One region of the Phytobacter sp. genome, then DNA from elsewhere that is predicted to be linked to it. Evidence: riboswitches for the same ligand, from Rfam matches in the RefSeq annotation. Region 1 holds a riboswitch; each other region holds the start of a gene.
The links. Region 1 has a riboswitch for thiamine pyrophosphate ahead of thiB (thiamine ABC transporter substrate binding subunit). Riboswitches for the same ligand answer to the same signal wherever they lie in the genome.

Region 1 (6,574 bases):
GGCATCGTTTTTGGCGGTTGGGTCTCCGACAAACTGTTAAAGAAAACCGCCTCGGTAAACGTCAGCAGAAAATTACCGATCATTACCGGGTTACTGCTCTCCAGCGTTATTATCGCAGCCAACTGGGTGTCAAATAACACAATCGTTATTGTGATAATGTCCATTGCTTTCTTTGGCCAGGGAATGGTCGGTCTGGGCTGGACACTTATTTCAGATATTGCACCCAAAAATATGGCGGGCCTGACCGGGGGGATATTTAACTTCTGCGCCAATATGGCATCCATCATTACCCCGTTAATTATCGGCTTTATCATAGCCGGTACGGGGAATTTCTTCTATGCACTGATCTACATCGGCTTAACGGCCCTGATAGGGCTGGTGGCGTACATCTTCATCATCGGCGACATCAAGAGAATCGAGTTCAATTGACCGAGTGCGCCCGGCGTAAACCTCGCCGGGCGCACTGCTAAGGCATCAGATATCTTTCACTCTGCTGGTCAGGAAAAGTGTGACCAGCGACAGCGCGGCAATCACCCAGTAAACGGAGGCGTGGCCGTAGCTTTGCGCCAGCGCCCCCTGGATTACCCCCGCCAGAATCACCCCCGTCGAGATGCTGTTAGTGAACAGCGTTGTCGCAGAACCTGCGCGGCCCGGCATTAAATCCTGGAACCACAACATGCCAATCCCGGCGATAATACCGATGAAGATGGCGTTGAAAATTTGCAGCCCCATCAATGCTTCGCGGCTGTGGAACATCAGCAACCCCGCATAGAACAGCACACCCGCAGCCACGGCGGTGACCATCATTTTGCGTTTTCCAAAACGCTTCACATAGTAACCCGCCAGGATCATGGCCGGGATCTCAAGCCCTGCGGCGGTGCCCATCAGCACACCGGCCAGACTGTCCGGCAGACCCAGTTCGCTACTGATCCATAAAGGCATGTCGATGATGTACATGGTGTTGCAGGTCCACATGAGAGTGGAAGCAATAAACAGCATGCGGACGTTTTTATCGTTCCATCCGCTCACCTGGGTCACCGGCACATCAGCCGGTTGCTCTACACGAGCAACGGAAGGTAGCCAGAGCGCAATCATCACCAGGCTTATGACAAAAATCCCGGCAGCGATGGCGTACATGGTAGTGAAGCCATAATTCAGCGCCAGCATAAATGCCAGCGGTGGGCCAATCACCCAGGCAACAGAAATCTGCGCACGCATGATGGAGCTGAACATCACTACTTCGCGAGCGGAGCTATCAGCATATTCGCGCGCCAGCGCGAAAAGCTGTGGCATAGCCGTGCTGGCAAGGGAGGCCAGGAAGACACCACAGGTGATGAGCGTCAGGTAATGCCGGTTGAAGGCAAAAAGCAGCGCGTTCCCCACCGCCATCAGGCAGCAGAACATAATCAGTTTGCGGCGATCCCCCTGGCGGTCAGAGCGCTTAGCCAGTGCCAGACTCACCCCAATCCCTGCGATGGCGTTCACCGTATAGAACAGCCCAACCCAGAAGGGCGCAACACCCACTTCACGGCTGAGAAACAGACTGAGCGTAGGCGCCTGTAACGCCCCCGCCACGCCGATCATAAACGCGACCATCATAAAAGCGAGGTATACACCGTTCAGGCGGCGTCCCATCGTCATCAACCAGAGCATAAGGATCCTTGCATGCGTAGAAACGAAAAAAGCCAGCAGATGATACCTGCTGGCGTGGTGATTCGCACCAATACTCAGTCACACATGATGGCTGCGATTCAGGGTTATACCCGTCATACTTCAAGTTGCATGTGCGTTGGCTTTCCTCGCTCACCCTAGTCACTTACCAACGTAAGCTCCTGGGGATTCTCTGCGTTGCCGCCTGCCTGCAACTCGAATTATTTAGGGTATAGAGACCGGGGATGTCACTTCCCACTGCATTAATTCTTCGAGCATTTTCAGTCGTTGAGCCGCGTCAGGACGCGGTAGCCACGACGCTCCCTGCGTCGCACGAAAATACGCTAAGTAAAATTGCCGGGTAAATGATCTCTTCATACTCCCCTCCTCGCTTTCATCGAAGAGAATTATTGGCTTAATATAGGGATTAATAAATTGCTGACTTTTTCTCAGGAGTTCCCCTTTTATGTCTTCTGGTCGCCTGCAACAACAGTTCATCCGCCTCTGGCAATGCTGTGACGGGAAGTCACAAGAGACCACGCTCAATGAGCTGGCGGAATTACTGAGCTGCTCGCGGCGCCATATGCGCACCCTGCTCAACACCATGCAGGAACGGGGCTGGCTGACCTGGGATGCAGAAGCCGGGCGCGGCAAGCGATCGCGCCTCACTTTCCTCTATACAGGCCTCGCTTTACAGCAGCAGCGCGCCGAAGACCTACTCGAACAGGATCGCATCGATCAACTCGTGCAACTGGTGGGCGATAAGAGTGCCGTGCGGCAGATGCTGGTGTCACACCTGGGGCGCAGCTTCCGCCAGGGGCGGCACATTCTGCGCGTCCTCTATTACCGGCCACTGCGCAACCTGCTGCCCGGCACGGCGCTGCGCCGCTCCGAGACCCATATGGCCCGGCAAATCTTCAATGCTCTGACCCGCATAAATGAGGCAAATGGGGAACTGGAAGCGGATATTGCCCACCACTGGAAGGAAATTACCCCCTTGCACTGGCGATTTTATTTGCGCCCTGGCATTCATTTTCATCACGGACGCGAACTGGAGATGAGTGATGTGATTGCTTCTCTTCAGCGTGTCAGCACGTTACCGCTCTATTCCCATCTCACCGATATCGTTTCACCTACGCCCTGGACACTGGATGTTCATTTGAGCCAGCCGGACCAATGGCTGCCCTGGCTGGTCGGGCATATTCCGGCGATGATCCTGCCGCAGGAGTGGAGCACGATGGCGAACTTCTCCAGCCATCCGGTCGGCACCGGACCTTATGCCGTGACGCGTAACAATAACAATCAGCTTAAAATTCATGCCTTTGAGGATTACTTCGGCTTTCGTGCACTGATTGACGAGGTCAACGTCTGGGTATTACCGGAAATTGGTGATGAACCCAACGGCGGCCTGACGATAGATGGCCCTACCGACAGCGAAAAAGCCATCGAGAGCCGACTGGAAGAAGGGTGTTATTACTTGCTCTTTGATGCGCGCTCAAACCGGGGCGCGAATCAGGCGGTACGTGACTGGATAAGTCAGGTCCTCTCCCCGACCAATTTACTCTATCACGCCGAAGAGCACTATCAGCGTTACTGGTTCCCGGCCTATGGTCTCCTGCCACGCTGGCACCATGCTCGCCCTGGCAGCGGTGAAAAACCTGCCGGACTGGAGTCACTGACGCTCACCTTCTATCGCGACCACAACGAACATAAAGCCATTGCGAATACCATGAGCGCACTGCTAGCCAGTCATGGCGTGCACCTGGAAATCCAGGAAGTGGACTACGCGGAGTGGCACGCGGGTGAGATTATTAGCGATATCTGGCTCAACAGCGCCAACTTCACCCTGCCGCTCGATTTTTCCCTCTTTACGCATCTCTATGAAGTGCCGCTCATACAGCACTGTGTACCGCTCAACTGGCAGGAAGATGCAGAAAAGTGGCGCGCCGGTGAGCTGAATCTGGCGGTCTGGTGCCAGCAACTGCTGGAGAGCAAAGCGATGGTGCCGCTGATTCACCACTGGCTGATGATCCAGGGCCAGCGAAGCATGCGCGGGCTGCGAATGAACACCCTGGGCTGGTTTGACTTTAAATCTGCGTGGTTTGCCCCGCCGGATCCATAAGGCTTTCCGAAAACTTACAAAATCATTACAATGCTGCGGTGCTCAACGGGGTGCTGCGCGTAAGCGTGTGCTGAGAAAATACCCGTCGAACCTGATCCGGATAACGCCGGCGAAGGGATTTGAGGCTCTCGCTCAAAATCCTTTGCCACCTACATTTTTTGAGGTGCAAAGTGCTTAAAAAAGTTCTGCCCGTCATGCTGCTGGTTGCAGCCCCCGTGTTTGCCAAACCGACCCTCACTGTTTACACCTACGACTCTTTTGCCGCCGACTGGGGCCCAGGTCCGGTAGTCAAAAAAGCCTTCGAAGCTGACTGCAATTGCGAGCTGAAACTGGTGGCGCTGGAAGATGGCGTGTCTCTGCTCAACCGTCTGCGTATGGAAGGCAAAAACAGCAAAGCGGACGTGGTATTAGGGCTGGACAACAACCTGATTGAAGCGGCATCACAAACCAAGCTGTTCGCCAAAAGCAGCGTAGCGACCGATGCGGTAAACGTACCGGGCGGCTGGAAAAATGACACCTTCGTGCCTTTTGATTACGGCTGGTTCGCCTTCGTCTATGACAAAACTAAACTGCAAAATCCGCCGAAAAGCCTGAAAGAGCTGGTTGAAAGCCCAGAGAAATGGCGCGTGATATACGAAGATCCGCGTACCAGTACGCCGGGCCTGGGCTTGCTGCTGTGGATGCAGAAAGTCTATGGCGACAAATCCCCGGAAGCCTGGAAAAAACTGGCCGCGAAAACTGTGACCGTCACCAAAGGCTGGAGCGAAGCCTACGGTCTGTTCCTCAAAGGGGAAGGCGACCTGGTCCTGAGCTACACCACCTCTCCGGCTTACCACATCATTGAAGAGAAAAAAGAGCAGTATGCCGCCGCGAATTTCAGCGAAGGTCACTATCTGCAAGTTGAAGTGGCGGCTCGCACTGCGGCCAGCAAACAGCCTGAACTGGCAGAGAAATTCCTGAAATTTATGGTCTCCCCGGCATTCCAGAACGCCATCCCAACGGGCAACTGGATGTATCCGGTGACCAATGCAGCACTGCCAGCGGGCTTTGATAGCCTGGTGAAACCGCAAACCTCTCTGCAATACACACCACAAGAGGTTGCCTCCCAGCGCGCCGACTGGATCAGTGCATGGCAACGCGCCGTCAGCCGCTAATTGCAGGCTGGCTGATTCCCGGCCTGACCGCCGCGACCATCATGGTTGCGGTGGCTTTAGCCGCGTTTCTGGCACTCTGGGAACACGCACCCGCAACGGAACTGGCGGACGTATTACAGGACAGTTATCTGTGGCACGTGGTGCGTTTTTCCTTCTGGCAGGCGTTTCTCTCTGCCCTGTTTTCTGTGATTCCGGCCATTTTTCTCGCCCGTGCCTTGTACCGGCGTCGCTTCCCCGGACGGCTCGCACTGCTGCGCTTATGCGCCATGACCCTGATCCTGCCGGTACTGGTGGCGGTCTTTGGCATTCTTAGCGTCTACGGTCATCGCGGCTGGCTGGCATCAGCTTTCACTGCGCTCGGTCTTCAATGGACCTTCTCGCCCTATGGGTTGCAGGGCATCCTGCTGGCGCACGTTTTCTTTAACCTGCCAATGGCCTCGCGCTTACTGCTGCAGGCGCTGGAGCAAATCCCCGGCGAACAGCGTCAGCTCGCAGCCCAACTGGGCATGCGCGGCTGGTCGTTCTTCCGCTACGTGGAGTGGCCGTGGCTGCGTCGGCAGATCCCGCCAGTCGCGGCGTTGATCTTCATGCTCTGCTTTGCGAGCTTTGCCACCGTGCTATCACTGGGCGGCGGGCCTCAGGCCACGACTATCGAGCTCGCCATTTACCAGGCGCTGAGCTACGACTTTGACCCCGGCCGTGCGGCATTGCTGGCGCTGATTCAGATGGTCTGCTGCTTAGGGCTGGTGCTACTCAGCCAACGTCTCAGCAAAGCCTTTGCGGTGGGCAGTCACCAGATTCAGGGCTGGCGCGACCCGCAGGATAGAACCTTTAGTCGCCTCTGTGATTACACCTTGATTGCGCTGGCGTTACTGTTGCTTCTGCCACCGCTGTTGGCAGTCATTATTGATGGATTCAACCTCAGCCTGCTGAACATGCTCTCCCAGCCGGTGCTCTGGCAGGCAGTATGGACATCAGTGCGCATTGCCCTAAGCGCAGGGTTGCTCTGCGTCATATTCACCCTGATGCTCCTCTGGAGTAGCCGTGAGCTGCGCGCCCGCCAACACACTCTGGCAGGCCAGACGCTGGAGATGAGCGGCATGCTGATCCTGGCGATGCCGGGCATCGTGCTGGCGACCGGTTTCTTCCTGCTGCTGAATGACAGCATTGGATTACCTACATCGGCAGATGGCATTGTGATTTTCACCAACGCATTAATGGCTATTCCGTATGCTTTAAAAGTGCTGGAAAACCCGATGCGCGATGTCACCGCACGCTACAGTCTGCTGTGTCAGTCGCTGGGTATGCAGGGCTTCAGCCGCCTGCGCGTAGTAGAACTGCGTGCACTCAAAATCCCGCTGGCACAAGCGCTGGCATTTGCCTGCGTGCTCTCCATTGGCGATTTTGGCGTGGTCGCGCTGTTTGGTAATGACGACTTCCGCACACTGCCCTTCTATCTTTATCAACAGATAGGCTCATACCGTACCCAGGACGGGGCGGTTACGGCATTGATCCTTTTGATATTGTGCTTCTCACTGTTCACGCTTATTGAAAAACTTCCGGGCCGCCATGCTAAAACTGATTGATGTAACCTGGCTGTATCAGCATTTACCCATGCGGTTTTCACTGTCAGTCAAACAGGGAGAGC
Region 2 (6,574 bases), on a different contig from region 1:
GCTTGAACAAAACACCAGGTTATGCGTTCAATAATCAGGTCCATCATACGGTGGTGTTTTACGTACACCTCAAAGAGCATTACTTATTAATGCTCTTCACGATGTAGCCTCCCTGAAGAGGCTCACCCGTTAATTAGTGGAAATGTGCACCACCGCCGAAACCTTCTGATTTGGTATTATCATGACCATATCCGTGACCACCGAAGGCATGTGAATGCGCGTTGTCTCCACCTTTTCCCGTACCGTGTTCTGAGTTGTTATAGCGGCCACGATCGATTCCCCCTTTATTCTTCTTCACTGATGTGACAAAAGCTGAAGAGAAGGGCACGGCGACCTGCGCCGACGGATTAATCGCCGAGACTTCGGCGGCTGTCGTATTGATGCTTACGCCGTTGATAACTGCATTTACAGGCGTATTGCCTGGAAGAGTGGCAACACTGGTGTTGACCGTGCTATTGGTCGTCGGGTTTGGTGGGGCGGTCACACTGAGCGATACGGCCTGCATCGTCGTGATGGCGGCGCGGTAGGATGTTCCGGTAATAGCAGGAGCCACCGAGGTCATCACTGTTGTCGGTTGCGCGACAGGTGTGGCCTGCTGAGTCATTGACGGCGTCGCCGTTGTTGTCGGGTGCGCGACGGGTGTGGCCTGCTGAGTCATTGTCGGCGTCGCCGTTGTTGTCGGGTGCGCGACGGGTGTGGCTTGCTGAGTCATTGTCGGCGTCGTCATCGTTGTCGGGTGCGCGACGGGTGTGGCTTGCTGAGTCATTGTCGGCGTTGCCGTTGTTGTCGGGTGCGCAACCGGCGTAGCCTGTTGAGTCATTGACGGCGTCGCCGTTGTTGTCGGGTGCGCGACGGGTGTGGCTTGCTGAGTCATTGTCGGCGTCGCCGTGGTTGTCGGTGTCGAGTGAGCAACAGGCGTTTTCTGGTTTGACGCTACTGACTTCATATAAGCATCGATCATTGCTCTGCTGCGTTCGTCGGCAGCGGCTTGCGCATTGCTGGCACCCTGCACATTCATCCCCATTTCAGCCATCGTGCCGACAACACCGCTTCCCAATGAATAAGCAGCATCGTGATACCGTTGCTCTATTGCTGACAGGCCAGAAGTGGGGGTGTCAGCATGCGTTATGACTTGATTACCGGAGGCTGAAGTATTGCTATTTACCGCCGAAGCGCTAGCTTGTCCGGTTGCCTCATTAGCCGCTGCCTTTGCACGTGCATAAGAATTATTAACACGTTGATTTGTGCCATCGTTAAAATTAAGAGCACGATCGCTGAGGGCATTGCTTAACTCAGCGTTAGCAGCATCGAATTGATCTGCCATTGTATTCATAGAGGCGACAGCTATCGCTATGGCGATAATAGATTTTGCAAACTTCATTTTAAATCTCTTCATTAATAAAAATAAGTGAAGAACGGAATTGATAGTAAATTTCCACTCTGTTCATTAAAGGTCTAATTTAAAAAATGAATGAGTTTCCGTCTTGATTCAGGATTGAAAGAAAAAGATAGTTCGTGTCTTAGAACGAAAATAATTGTCGGGTGTAAATGTCATCACCACCCAATCATCACTCTATGGGATTAATAGTTGCCCCGGAGTGCTAATTGCTAAGCATCAGGAATTATTCCGCATCTTTAATTATCACGAAATCACCATGATCTCTGCCATGATGGCGATTCCACGATGCGCTCATAAAACCATTATCATCAAGATAGATACCGATAATGTATTCTTTCGTAGTTATCTCGTACCAGTTAGGATTTTTTTTCACAATTTTTGCTGGTTCGTCTTTAACTAAGGCTTTTGTATATCCTTTACCCACCGAAACAATGAATGGATTGCCGTCGCGACCCTGGAGTTTGATGGCTTCGAGGCGAAAATGTTCACCCTGGAAACGGGCATTTATATCATCAGCATTTTCGTTATTTTTTACCTGCCTGGACAACGACGGTTCTGATACCGGAATATGTTTTTCATGACCTTTTAATTGAGCAGATTCATTCGGGTTGGCGTAGCAACCAGCCAGTAGGAAAGCGAACAATAGGGGGAACTTTTTCATTTATTAAACCTATTCATAATGTGCTGCTTTTGTTTACGTTGTCATCCCGCTTCATAAAAATGAGGGGAGATGAATAATTTCTATTCGCGCCGATGTAAGCAAAATGGAGGGGCCAAAGAAGGGCCTCCTGACGTCCCACCAAAGTGAGATGATGTTAGACAAATCGATCACTTCCATTACTCCAGGAAATTATCATTTCCCATAAAAAGACTTAGTTAAGTCTTTTTGTCTATGGGGGGGATGATAGTCAGGCTTTAAGTCTAAGGCAAGCTTTTTGAATTGTGTCACACAATGAAAAGGCTGTTAAAAAATGGAAATGATTTTAATATCTTAAATAAGTGATTAAAAAGTCTTTAAGGGGAAGGGGTGTTGGGAACAATGTTTTTGATGGTAACAATCTGTAAAGCATGATTTTACTCTAATTTTAGATGATTTTTTTGGATCGTTTCAGATTAAACATAAATATATTTTTTGGTTCTATTAAATTTTATTTTCAATAAAAAATAGTATAAAAGACACTCGTATGAGTTTTGATGATGAAGATAAGTGTTAATAATTTGCATGCTAAGAAACATTTTAGTTTTCCAGGATTGCAATATTTAGACTTATTGATGACTTTATTAAAGGCTTTTTCTGACAACGGCTAAGTCGTTCCACTATTCTCTGGAAACGGTAGGGGAGGCGCCAGGATGCTTGCTTTAGCCTGGCGCTTCCTCTACGCTGCCTGTCTTACTGAAGCTTCAGTAATTTGACTCGGGGTGCCCTTCTTTGTGAAGGCTGAGAAATACCCGTACCACCTGATCTGGATAATGCCAGCGTAGGGAAGTCAGATGCCCGCCAGGCATCCCTTCTTTCAGCCTGGCAGGAGCAAACCATGCAACCTGACCTGCTACACCGCGCTCACGTCGCGCAAATCCTTCACCAGTTTCGAACCCGCTCACCCCTCGTTCACTGTATGACGAACGACGTTGTGCAGACCTTTACCGCTAACGTGCTACTGGCGCTGGGCGCGTCTCCGGCAATGGTGATTGAGCGGGAAGAAGCGCAGCAGTTTTCCACCATTGCCGATGCCTTACTGATAAACGTCGGTACGTTGACCCGTGAACGGGCGCAGGCAATGCAGGCCGCCATTCATAGCGCGCGCGAAGCCAGCACGCCCTGGACGCTGGATCCCGTTGCAGTGGGCGCGTTGACGTTTCGAACCCAATTTTGCCGTGATGTACTGGCACTTCAGCCTGCTGCGATCCGAGGTAATGCCTCGGAAATTCTTGCGCTGGCAGGCATGAGTACCGGTGGGCGCGGGGTAGATACAACAGACACCGCCAGCGCAGCCTTACCCGCTGCCGAAGCTCTGGCTCGCCAGTCCGGTGCGATTGTAGCCGTAACGGGTGAAGTAGATTACATCACCGATGGCCTGCGCACCCTGATGGTGATCGGCGGTGACCCGCTAATGACCCGTGTAGTGGGTACCGGGTGCGCGTTGTCTGCGGTGGTTGCAGCTTGTTGCGCGCTGCCGGGAGATCGGCTTTATAACGTGGCGGCGGGCTGTGCCTTTGTGGCACAGGCTGGGAGTCTGGCTATGAACCACTGTAGTGGACCGGGCAGCTTTGTGACGGCGTTTCTTGATGCGCTCTATACCCTGAGTGGGGAGGGGCTCATATGAAACGGATTAATGCTTTGACCATTGCTGGCACCGATCCCAGCGGCGGGGCCGGGATTCAGGCAGATCTTAAAACTTTCTCAGCACTCGAAGCCTACGGCTGTTCGGTGATCACTGCGCTGGTGGCACAAAACACGCGCGGCGTGCAGTCTGTTTATCGTATTGAGCCTGACTTTGTTGCGGCCCAACTTGATTCCGTGTTCAGTGATGTGCGCATCGACACCACCAAAATCGGTATGCTGGCGGAGACTGATATTGTTGAAGTGGTCGCGGAGCGCCTGCGGCGTTATCAGGTACTAAACGTGGTACTGGACACGGTGATGCTGGCAAAAAGTGGCGATCCGCTTTTATCCCGCTCTGCTGTGGTGGCGCTGCGTGACCTCCTGTTGCCGCAGGTTTCGCTAATTACCCCAAATCTGCCTGAGGCCGCTGCATTGCTGGAAACGTCTCATGCGAGCAACGAACGCGAGATGCACGAACAGGGTAGAGCATTACTGGCACTGGGGTGCGAGGCGGTCCTCATTAAAGGTGGGCATCTGGACGACGCCGAAAGCCCGGACTGGCTGTTTACTGGCGACGGTGCGACCCGTTTCACCGCCCCTCGCGTGCTGACCAAAAATACCCACGGCACGGGCTGTACCCTGTCGGCGGCGCTGGCGGCACTGCGACCACGGCATCAAAACTGGAATGCAACGGTGGATGCCGCCAAAACCTGGTTGAGTGCCGCGCTCGTGCAGGCGAACAGTCTGGAAGTCGGACACGGCATTGGCCCGGTGCACCATTTTCATCAGTGGTGGTAGTCCGGTCGTGCTGCCCAGGCTAACAACAAGTGTCGCACTCTGGCGTGCCTGGCCCGGTCCCCCTGAATGCGACTTTTCGGTGGCCTGCGCCAGGTGAGTGGACAGGGATATTGCAAAATACCGCTATCTATTTGAAAGTATTATGGAATTGTTTTCATTAATACCTGAAGCGTTCGATTTACTGAACCTTCTGCTGAAGAAGAGATTTTTACTGCCGATAAGTAAAGATTAAGGCTGGTTACACTATGTTAATATTTTTCGATTTGGCACAACAAACCGCTAACAGCGCTGTTTATATAATGCTATAAGTTAATTCTTATAAATAATGTTAATGCGGGTTGAGAAATGTCAAAAAATATTACAAATCCCACTGCGATAGACAGGCGCAAAGTGCTCGGCCTTTCAATAGGGTCTGCACTTGCTTTGTTATCATCCGCCGAAGCTTATTCTGCATGTATCGCTCTAAGTACTAATTCAACAGTGGTTGGCTCTGTTACAGATTGTGTTACCTGGTCGGGTGGGAATCTTACACTGACTAATGCCGGAACACTCACTTCAACAGGTGTCGTGCCCTTAACGGCGGCATCTGCAGCGGGAACACTAGTTAATAATGGGTTGATTAGTGGGACATCTGCCGCGGGTGTCGATAACACGGCTAACGCTCTTATTGTCCAGAATAACGCCAGGATCATCAGTGATACCATCGGGCTCAGTAATAACGGAACCCTTGTATCGCTGAGCAATAATGTCGGAGGAACGATTTCCGGTTCAATTGCGGGGATTCAGAACAATAGCGTTATCACGTCACTCAATAATAACAATATTATCTCCGGCGGCGTGGGTATCAGTAATGCTGGAAGTGTGGGCACTCTGGTCAATGCGGGTTCTATTGCCGGAACCACAAAGGGCATTTACAACTCGGGTGCTATCACCAACTTATCCAACAGCGGCTCTATTTCTGGCTCGACGTATGGCATCCACTCTGATAATGGCAGCCAGCTCCTCTCTCTGCAAAATACCAGCACAGGCGTTATTACAGGCGGGGATGGGGTGCTGATAGGCAATCTGACCCCCTCTGGTACGATCACCGTCAACACGCTGACCAATGCTGGCCTGATTGTGGGGACGACGGGCGTCGCGGTGGGTACCAGTACCAACGGGACTATCGGTAGCCTTAATAACTCCGGGACCATCAGCGGCGCTCAGGGGGGTGTGGGCAATGCCGGCACCATCAGCTCTCTGGTCAACAGCGGTACTCTCTCCAGCAGCGGTTATGCGCTTTATAATGCAGGCACCGGAACCATCGGGGCCATTACCAATAGCGGCCTGATAGCCGGCACAGTCTACAATGGTTCAGTCAGGAGCTTTGTCATCAACGGCAGCAGCGATGCGACCTTCGGTACCCTGACTGGCGTCAGCGGTGGCACCGGCAGCGCCGATATCGGAAATATCTACAGCACCAGTGCCGATGTGTATTTCGCTTCCGGCAATCTGCTGCTCAACGACAATATCTACACCGGTAACTATACCGCGAACAACTCAGGCGCGACGTTACAGGTCAATAACATCCTCAGCATCACGGGTAAATACGCCCAGGGCGCATCTGGAGCACTGGTAGTGGGTGTGGGCGATGCCGCAGTGAGCAATGGCATCTCGACCGATACCGGCTATGGACGTTTGATTGTCAGTGGTGCCGCGACCATCGACAGCGGTTCAACGGTTGCGCTCAGGTCGCTCAATACCTACCGTTTTGCCGCGGGCCAGCGCTATGTGGTCATCACCGCCGCCCAAAATGGCACGAATTACAATGCCAGCACGTTAAATTACCTGACATCCGCCTATGATGGCGTGACCAGTGGCTCCGTAGTTAACAGTGGCAACACAAGCAGTCTGGTGGTTTCGCTGGCTAACAAGGCGTCAGATCCGGGTACGCCTGGAGGGGGAGACACCCCGGTCACCCCGGGCTTTGCGACGACGGGCAATGCGATATCGTCGCTGAACGGGTTGAAACAGTACTCCGGCATTGCCCCGGGGCTGCTCGATCTCTACAACGC
Region 3 (6,574 bases), 540 kb from region 1:
AACGAAATCTCCGGGTTCAGCCGCCCTAATCGCTGCTTCGTGACCTGCGATTTGGAACGGGCAATATCGTCCGTGGTGAAGACGATCTGTCGTTGCAGGTTACTCAAATGCACATCGTCATCATCCGCCAGCACCAGCGTGCCAACGCCTGCGCCTGCCAGGTAGAGTGCAGCCGGTGAGCCTAACCCTCCCAGCCCGACAATCAGCACCTGGCTGGTGAGTAGCTTTTGCTGCCCATCGATGGCGATATCTTCCAGCAGCATCTGGCGGCTATAGCGCATAAAGTCGCGATCATTCATCGCCCACCCCCGCAAGTTTCAGTAACTGCGCTGTGGCGTCACGCCAGTCAGCGGCTTGCGTTATGGCGCTGACCACCGCAATGCTGCCTATGCCGGTTGCCAGCACCTCGGGGGCTCGTGCAAGGCTAATACCGCCAATGGCGACAGTAGGGTAATCCGCCAGCCGATCGATATGAGCCGCCAGCTGCGCCAGCCCCTGCGGTGCGGAGGGCATCTGTTTGGTCTGGGTTGGGAAGACGTGGCCGAGCGCGATGTAAGAGGGACGAGCCGCCAGTGCAATATCGATTTCCATATCGTCATGGGTGGAGACGCCGAGGCGCAGGCCCGCCTGTTGAATGGCCTTTAGATCGGTGGTTTCCAGATCTTCCTGGCCCAGATGCACGCCATAGGCGCGGTGTTTCACCGCCAGCCGCCAGTAATCGTTGATGAACAGGCGGGCGTCGTAGCGACGCCCCAGTGCGATGGCGGCCACCACGTCTGCTTCAACTTCGTCATCGTGCTTATCCTTGATGCGCAGTTGAAGGGTACGAACGCCCGCCTCCAGCAGGCGTTCAATCCATTCCACGTTGTCCACCACCGGGTAGAGTCCCAGCCGGAACGGTACTGCCGGGAAATCAGGCTGATACATTATGCCTCCTCTTTTTTGAGGTAGATTTCGCCGCCTTTGGCGCGGAAGTTCTCTGACATATCCGCCATCCCCACTTCGATGGTTTGTGCGGCGGCGTAGTCGCGCACTTCCTGGCTGATTTTCATCGAACAGAACTTCGGGCCGCACATGGAGCAGAAATGGGCGACTTTGCCGGATTCCTGCGGCAGGGTTTCATCGTGGTAGGCACGGGCGGTGAACGGGTCGAGCGCCAGGTTAAACTGGTCTTCCCAGCGGAATTCGAAGCGTGCTTTGGACATCGCGTTATCGCGGATCTGCGCGCCGGGATGGCCTTTGGCAAGATCCGCAGCGTGGGCGGCGATCTTGTAGGTAATCAGCCCCTGCTTCACGTCCTCTTTGTTCGGCAGACCGAGGTGCTCTTTCGGCGTCACATAGCAGAGCATGGCGCAGCCAAACCAGCCGATCATCGCCGCACCAATGCCAGAGGTGAAATGGTCATAGCCCGGTGCGATATCGGTGGTCAATGGCCCCAGGGTGTAGAACGGCGCTTCATGGCAGTGCTCCAGCTCTTCGGTCATATTGCGGCGGATCATCTGCATCGGCACATGGCCTGGGCCTTCAATCATCACCTGCACGTCGTACTCCCAGGCAATTTTGGTCAGCTCGCCGAGCGTGTGCAGTTCGGCGAATTGCGCTTCGTCGTTGGCATCCTGAATGGAGCCAGGGCGCAGGCCATCACCCAGCGACAGCGAAACGTCGTAAGCCGCGCAGATTTCACAAATTTCACGGAAGTGTTGGTAAAGGAAGTTTTCCTGATGATGTGACAGGCACCATTTTGCCATGATGGAACCGCCGCGCGAGACGATACCGGTCAAGCGTTTGGCGGTCATCGGCACATAGCGCAGCAGCACTCCCGCATGAATGGTGAAGTAATCCACGCCCTGTTCAGCCTGTTCCAGCAAGGTGTCGCGGAAAGCTTCCCAGGTCAGGTTTTCGGCAATGCCGTTGACCTTCTCCAGCGCCTGATAGATTGGCACTGTACCGATGGGAACCGGGCTGTTACGCAGGATCCACTCGCGGGTTTCGTGAATATAACGGCCTGTTGAGAGATCCATGACAGTGTCTGCACCCCAGCGCGTGGACCACACCAGTTTTTCCACCTCTTCTTCGATAGAGGAGGTGACCGCGGAGTTACCGATATTGGCATTCACTTTCACCAGGAAATTACGGCCAATAATCATCGGCTCAGATTCCGGGTGATTAATGTTGGCGGGGATGATGGCACGCCCGGCAGCGACTTCGTCGCGCACAAACTCCGGGGTGATATTTTCCGGCAAATTCGCGCCAAAGCCGTGGCCGGGATGCTGCTGGCGCAATACCTCACCGCGAATTCGCTCACGCCCCATATTTTCACGAATGGCGATGAACTCCATCTCCGGTGTCACCATCCCTTGACGGGCATAGTGGAGCTGCGTGACGCACTGACCGGCTTTTGCCCGCTTTGGCGTCAGTAAACCGATAAAGCGCAGGTCGTCCAGGCCGTCATCCGCCAGGCGCTCTTTGGTATAGGCTGAACTGCGGTCAGTTAATTCTTCGCTGTCGGCACGGGCGTCAATCCACGGCTGGCGGAGTTTTGCCAGCCCTTGCTGGACGTCAATCGCCACATCTGGATCGCCATACGGGCCTGAGGTGTCGTACACCGGAATGGCTTCGTTCTCTTCGTACTGCGGGTTGTCTTTGCTACCGCCCAGCAGCGTGGGGCTGAGCTGGATTTCACGCATGGGAATACGGATATCGGTGCGTGAGCCGGTGATGTAAATGCGTTTTGAGTTGGGGAAGGCGGTCCCTTCCAGGGTATCGATAAAGTGCTGCGCCTGGGCGCGTTGTTCACGACGGGTCAGTTTAGTAGTGGCAGACATAGCTCATTCCAAAAGTTAAGGACATGGCTTGTCAGACGACGGATGGAGTAATGGATGTGCGCGGCCCGTAAAGGCAGCAGCATAAAGCTGGATTACTCTTGTTCCCTTCGCAGGTATTAGCCTGATCAGGTTCCGCGGATCCCGAATAAACGGTCTCAGCCTTTTCCACTTTGAAAGCGGAAATATAGGCACTCCGACAAGAAAAACCCCCTCAGTTGCGGGGGGCTGTATGTAAACTACGCGTTAATCAGAAAGAACTCAAGCAGGGCGCGCCATTCCATTTTCGTCATTGGCGCTATGCTTAAGGTTGTTGTCGAAGGCCAGCACGATCAGCTTATCTTCAAGAGTGAAGCGAGCTGCCAAAGCTTCGCCGATGTCGGACAGCGCCTGCTGAAACTTAATGTAGTTGTCATCATCGATCGCATTTTCCAGGCTGGAGTCGTAGTACTCCATGATTTCGACGGTGTTGGCTTCTAAATGAGGGTAAATCTGAGTGGCGGCTAAAAGTGGGCTGGTCCCTTCCATTTCGTTGATAATCCGTTCATAAATATTGAAATGCCCGGCGGAAAGGTATTCGACCAGGTTATGACAGAATTCGTCCAGCGCTTTTTCGTTGAGCTGCATGTACGAGCCTTTGCCAGGTTTTATGCCAACCAGGTTGTAGTAATGAACCAGTAGCTGCTTACGTGTATACAGCCAATTGTCGACCAGTTCGTTACTTCCACCAATTCGTTCTGCCAGGGTTTCTAGCTGGTTTAGCATAATTGACTCCGCAATAGTAAGATTAAAAAACGCTCGAATGTAATAATAATGTTAACAACATGCCAGTAAAGCTAAGGTAGTGCAAACAAATGCATCGTATTATCGAGTCATCAGATAGTGGCTGGTGGATCGTAAGCCATGAACAAAAATTATGGTTGCCCGAGGGAGAATTACCACAGGGCAATGCAGGAAATTTCGATCTTGTGGGGCAAAGCGCACTTAAGATTGGTGAATGGGAAGGCGAGACGGTGTGGCTGATCCGTCAGAATCGTCGTCAGGATATGGGATCGGTTCGGCTGGTGATCGAGCAAGATCCTGGTCTGTTCCAACTGGCCGGGCGCGGTGTTCAACTGGCGGAGTTTTATCGGTCGCACAAGTTTTGTGGTTACTGCGGGCACACCATGCACCCCAGCAAAACCGAGTGGGCCATGCTATGTGACCACTGCCGCGAACGTTATTACCCGCAGATTGCACCCTGCATTATTGTGGCGATTCGCCGGGACGATAAAATCCTGCTGGCCCAGCATACTCGCCACCGAAATGGCATCTACACCGTTCTGGCTGGATTTGTCGAAGTGGGCGAAACCCTGGAGCAGGCCGTTGCCCGTGAAGTGATGGAAGAGAGCGGCATCAAAGTCAAAAACCTGCGTTACATCACCTCTCAGCCCTGGCCTTTCCCGCAATCGCTGATGACGGCTTACATGGCGGAATATGACAGCGGCGAGATCGTTATCGACCCTAAAGAGCTGATTGATGCGGGCTGGTATCGCTACGACGATTTGCCACTGCTGCCTCCTCCTGGCACCGTTGCGCGTCGGCTGATTGAAGATACGGTTGCGCAGTGTCGGGCAGAATATGAGTGACATGTTACACTGGGCGCATAAACGCTAAAGGAATGTAAACATGACCGAATTAAAAAACGATCGTTACCTTCGCGCACTCCAGCGCCAGCCCGTGGACGTGACGCCAGTATGGATGATGCGTCAGGCCGGTCGCTATCTCCCGGAGTACAAAGCGACCCGTGCGCAGGCGGGCGATTTCATGTCGCTGTGCAAAAATGCTGAGCTGGCGTGTGAAGTTACCCTTCAGCCGCTGCGCCGCTACAAGCTGGATGCCGCCATCCTCTTTTCGGACATTCTGACCATTCCGGATGCAATGGGGCTGGGGCTCTATTTTGAAGCTGGTGAAGGTCCTCGTTTTACCTCTCCCATCACCTGTCATGCGGACGTTGAAAAACTGCCGGTGCCGGACCCGGAGCAGGAACTGGGTTATGTCATGAACGCGGTGCGGACTATCCGCCGTGAACTGAAAGGCGAAGTGCCGCTGATTGGTTTCTCGGGGAGCCCGTGGACGCTGGCAACTTATATGGTGGAAGGCGGCAGTAGCAAGGCCTTCACCGTTATCAAAAAGATGATGTATGCCGAGCCGCAGACCCTACATTTGCTGCTCGATAAGCTCGCCAAAAGCGTCACGCTGTACCTCAACGCCCAGATCAAAGCCGGGGCGCAATCGGTCATGATTTTTGATACCTGGGGCGGTGTGCTGACGGGCCGCGATTACCAGCAATTCTCGCTCTACTACATGCACAAAATCGTCGACGGCCTGCTGCGTGAAAACGACGGTCGCCGTGTCCCGATAACGTTGTTTACCAAAGGTGGCGGGCAATGGCTGGAAGCGATGGCAGCAACGGGCTGTGATGCGCTGGGTCTCGACTGGACGACGGACATTGCCGATGCGCGCCGCCGCGTAGGCGATAAAGTCGCGCTGCAAGGCAACATGGATCCTTCCATGCTTTATGCCTCACCTGCACGCATTGAAGAGGAAGTGGCGACCATTCTTGCCGGTTTCGGCCAGGGCGAGGGGCATGTCTTTAACCTCGGGCATGGCATCCACCAGGATGTGCCGCCAGAACACGCTGGAGCGTTTGTGGAGTCGGTACATCGACTGTCCGCTCAGTATCACCGCTAAGGGAGGGGAGGGTATGGATCTCGCGTCATTGCGCGCTCAACAAATCGAACTGGCTTCATCCGTTTGCCGCGAAGATCGCCTCGACAGAGATCCGCCGATGGTGATTGGCGGTGCAGATGTTGGCTTTGAGCAGGGGGGGGAAGTGACCCGCGCAGCGATGGTCCTGCTGGCATGGCCATCGCTTGAACTTCTGGAGTACCAAGTGGCACGTATCCCCACCACCATGCCCTACATTCCTGGCTTCCTCTCGTTTCGTGAATATCCCGCGCTGCTGGCGGCGTGGGAGTTGCTCTCGCAGAAGCCCGACCTGCTGTTTGTCGATGGTCATGGCATCTCACACCCTCGTCGACTGGGCGTTGCCAGCCATTTTGGTCTGCTGGTGGATGTGCCAACCATTGGGGTGGCGAAGAAGCGCCTTTGTGGGCGATTTGAACCACTTTCCGACGAGCCCGGTGCCCGGGCGTCGCTTATCGACAAAGGCGAGGAGCTGGCATGGGTCTGGCGCAGTAAAGCGCGTTGTAACCCTTTGTTTATCTCCACGGGCCATCGGGTGAGCCAGGATACCGCGCTGGCGTGGGTCGAACGCTGTACGAAAGGCTATCGACTACCAGAGCCGACTCGCTGGGCGGACGCGGTCGCATCGGGCCGGCCGGCATTCACGCGTTGGCAGGCAATTCAGGGCTGATTCAGGTACACTGCCGCTAATTTCTGCATCTGAGAACTCATCATGTTACAAAACCCGATTCACTTGCGTCTGGAGAAGTTGACCACCTGGCAGCATGTCACCTTTATGGCCTGCCTGTGCGAACGCATGTACCCCAACTACGCCATGTTCTGTAAGCAGACAGAGTTTGGCGACCCGCAGCTTTACCGTCGTATTGTCGATCTGGTGTGGGAAACGCTGACCGTTAAAGATGCAAAAGTGAACTTTGACAGCCAGCTTGAGAAACTGGAAGAGGCAATTCCTTCCGCTGACGACTACGATATGTACGGTGTCTACCCGGCGATTGATGCTTGTG

Region 2: another riboswitch for thiamine pyrophosphate. It lies ahead of thiM (hydroxyethylthiazole kinase); the one in region 1 lies ahead of thiB (thiamine ABC transporter substrate binding subunit).
Region 3: another riboswitch for thiamine pyrophosphate. It lies ahead of thiC (phosphomethylpyrimidine synthase ThiC); the one in region 1 lies ahead of thiB (thiamine ABC transporter substrate binding subunit).

Annotation. Positions count from the first base shown of each region.
Region 1 is NZ_JCACPZ010000004.1:1,526,568-1,533,141, forward strand. It holds gene AC5JPW_RS11160 (MFS transporter) at 1-429, shown strand, start outside; gene AC5JPW_RS11165 (sugar efflux transporter) at 475-1,653, opposite strand; gene AC5JPW_RS11170 (hypothetical protein) at 1,666-1,812, shown strand; gene sgrT (glucose uptake inhibitor SgrT) at 1,876-2,028, opposite strand; gene sgrR (HTH-type transcriptional regulator SgrR) at 2,117-3,772, shown strand; TPP riboswitch at 3,809-3,908, shown strand; gene thiB (thiamine ABC transporter substrate binding subunit) at 3,943-4,926, shown strand; gene thiP (thiamine/thiamine pyrophosphate ABC transporter permease ThiP) at 4,902-6,512, shown strand; gene thiQ (thiamine ABC transporter ATP-binding protein ThiQ) at 6,496-6,574, shown strand, end outside.
Region 2 is NZ_JCACPZ010000008.1:50,431-57,004, reverse strand. It holds gene AC5JPW_RS18175 (hypothetical protein) at 134-1,381, opposite strand; gene AC5JPW_RS18170 (hypothetical protein) at 1,623-2,060, opposite strand; TPP riboswitch at 2,805-2,901, shown strand; gene thiM (hydroxyethylthiazole kinase) at 2,935-3,723, shown strand; gene thiD (bifunctional hydroxymethylpyrimidine kinase/phosphomethylpyrimidine kinase) at 3,720-4,520, shown strand; gene AC5JPW_RS18155 (autotransporter outer membrane beta-barrel domain-containing protein) at 5,088-6,574, shown strand, end outside.
Region 3 is NZ_JCACPZ010000004.1:2,066,298-2,072,871, reverse strand. It holds gene AC5JPW_RS13830 (HesA/MoeB/ThiF family protein) at 1-299, opposite strand, end outside; gene thiE (thiamine phosphate synthase) at 292-927, opposite strand; gene thiC (phosphomethylpyrimidine synthase ThiC) at 927-2,825, opposite strand; TPP riboswitch at 2,911-3,031, opposite strand; gene rsd (sigma D regulator) at 3,084-3,587, opposite strand; gene nudC (NAD(+) diphosphatase) at 3,677-4,450, shown strand; gene hemE (uroporphyrinogen decarboxylase) at 4,491-5,555, shown strand; gene nfi (deoxyribonuclease V) at 5,569-6,240, shown strand; gene AC5JPW_RS13795 (YjaG family protein) at 6,283-6,574, shown strand, end outside.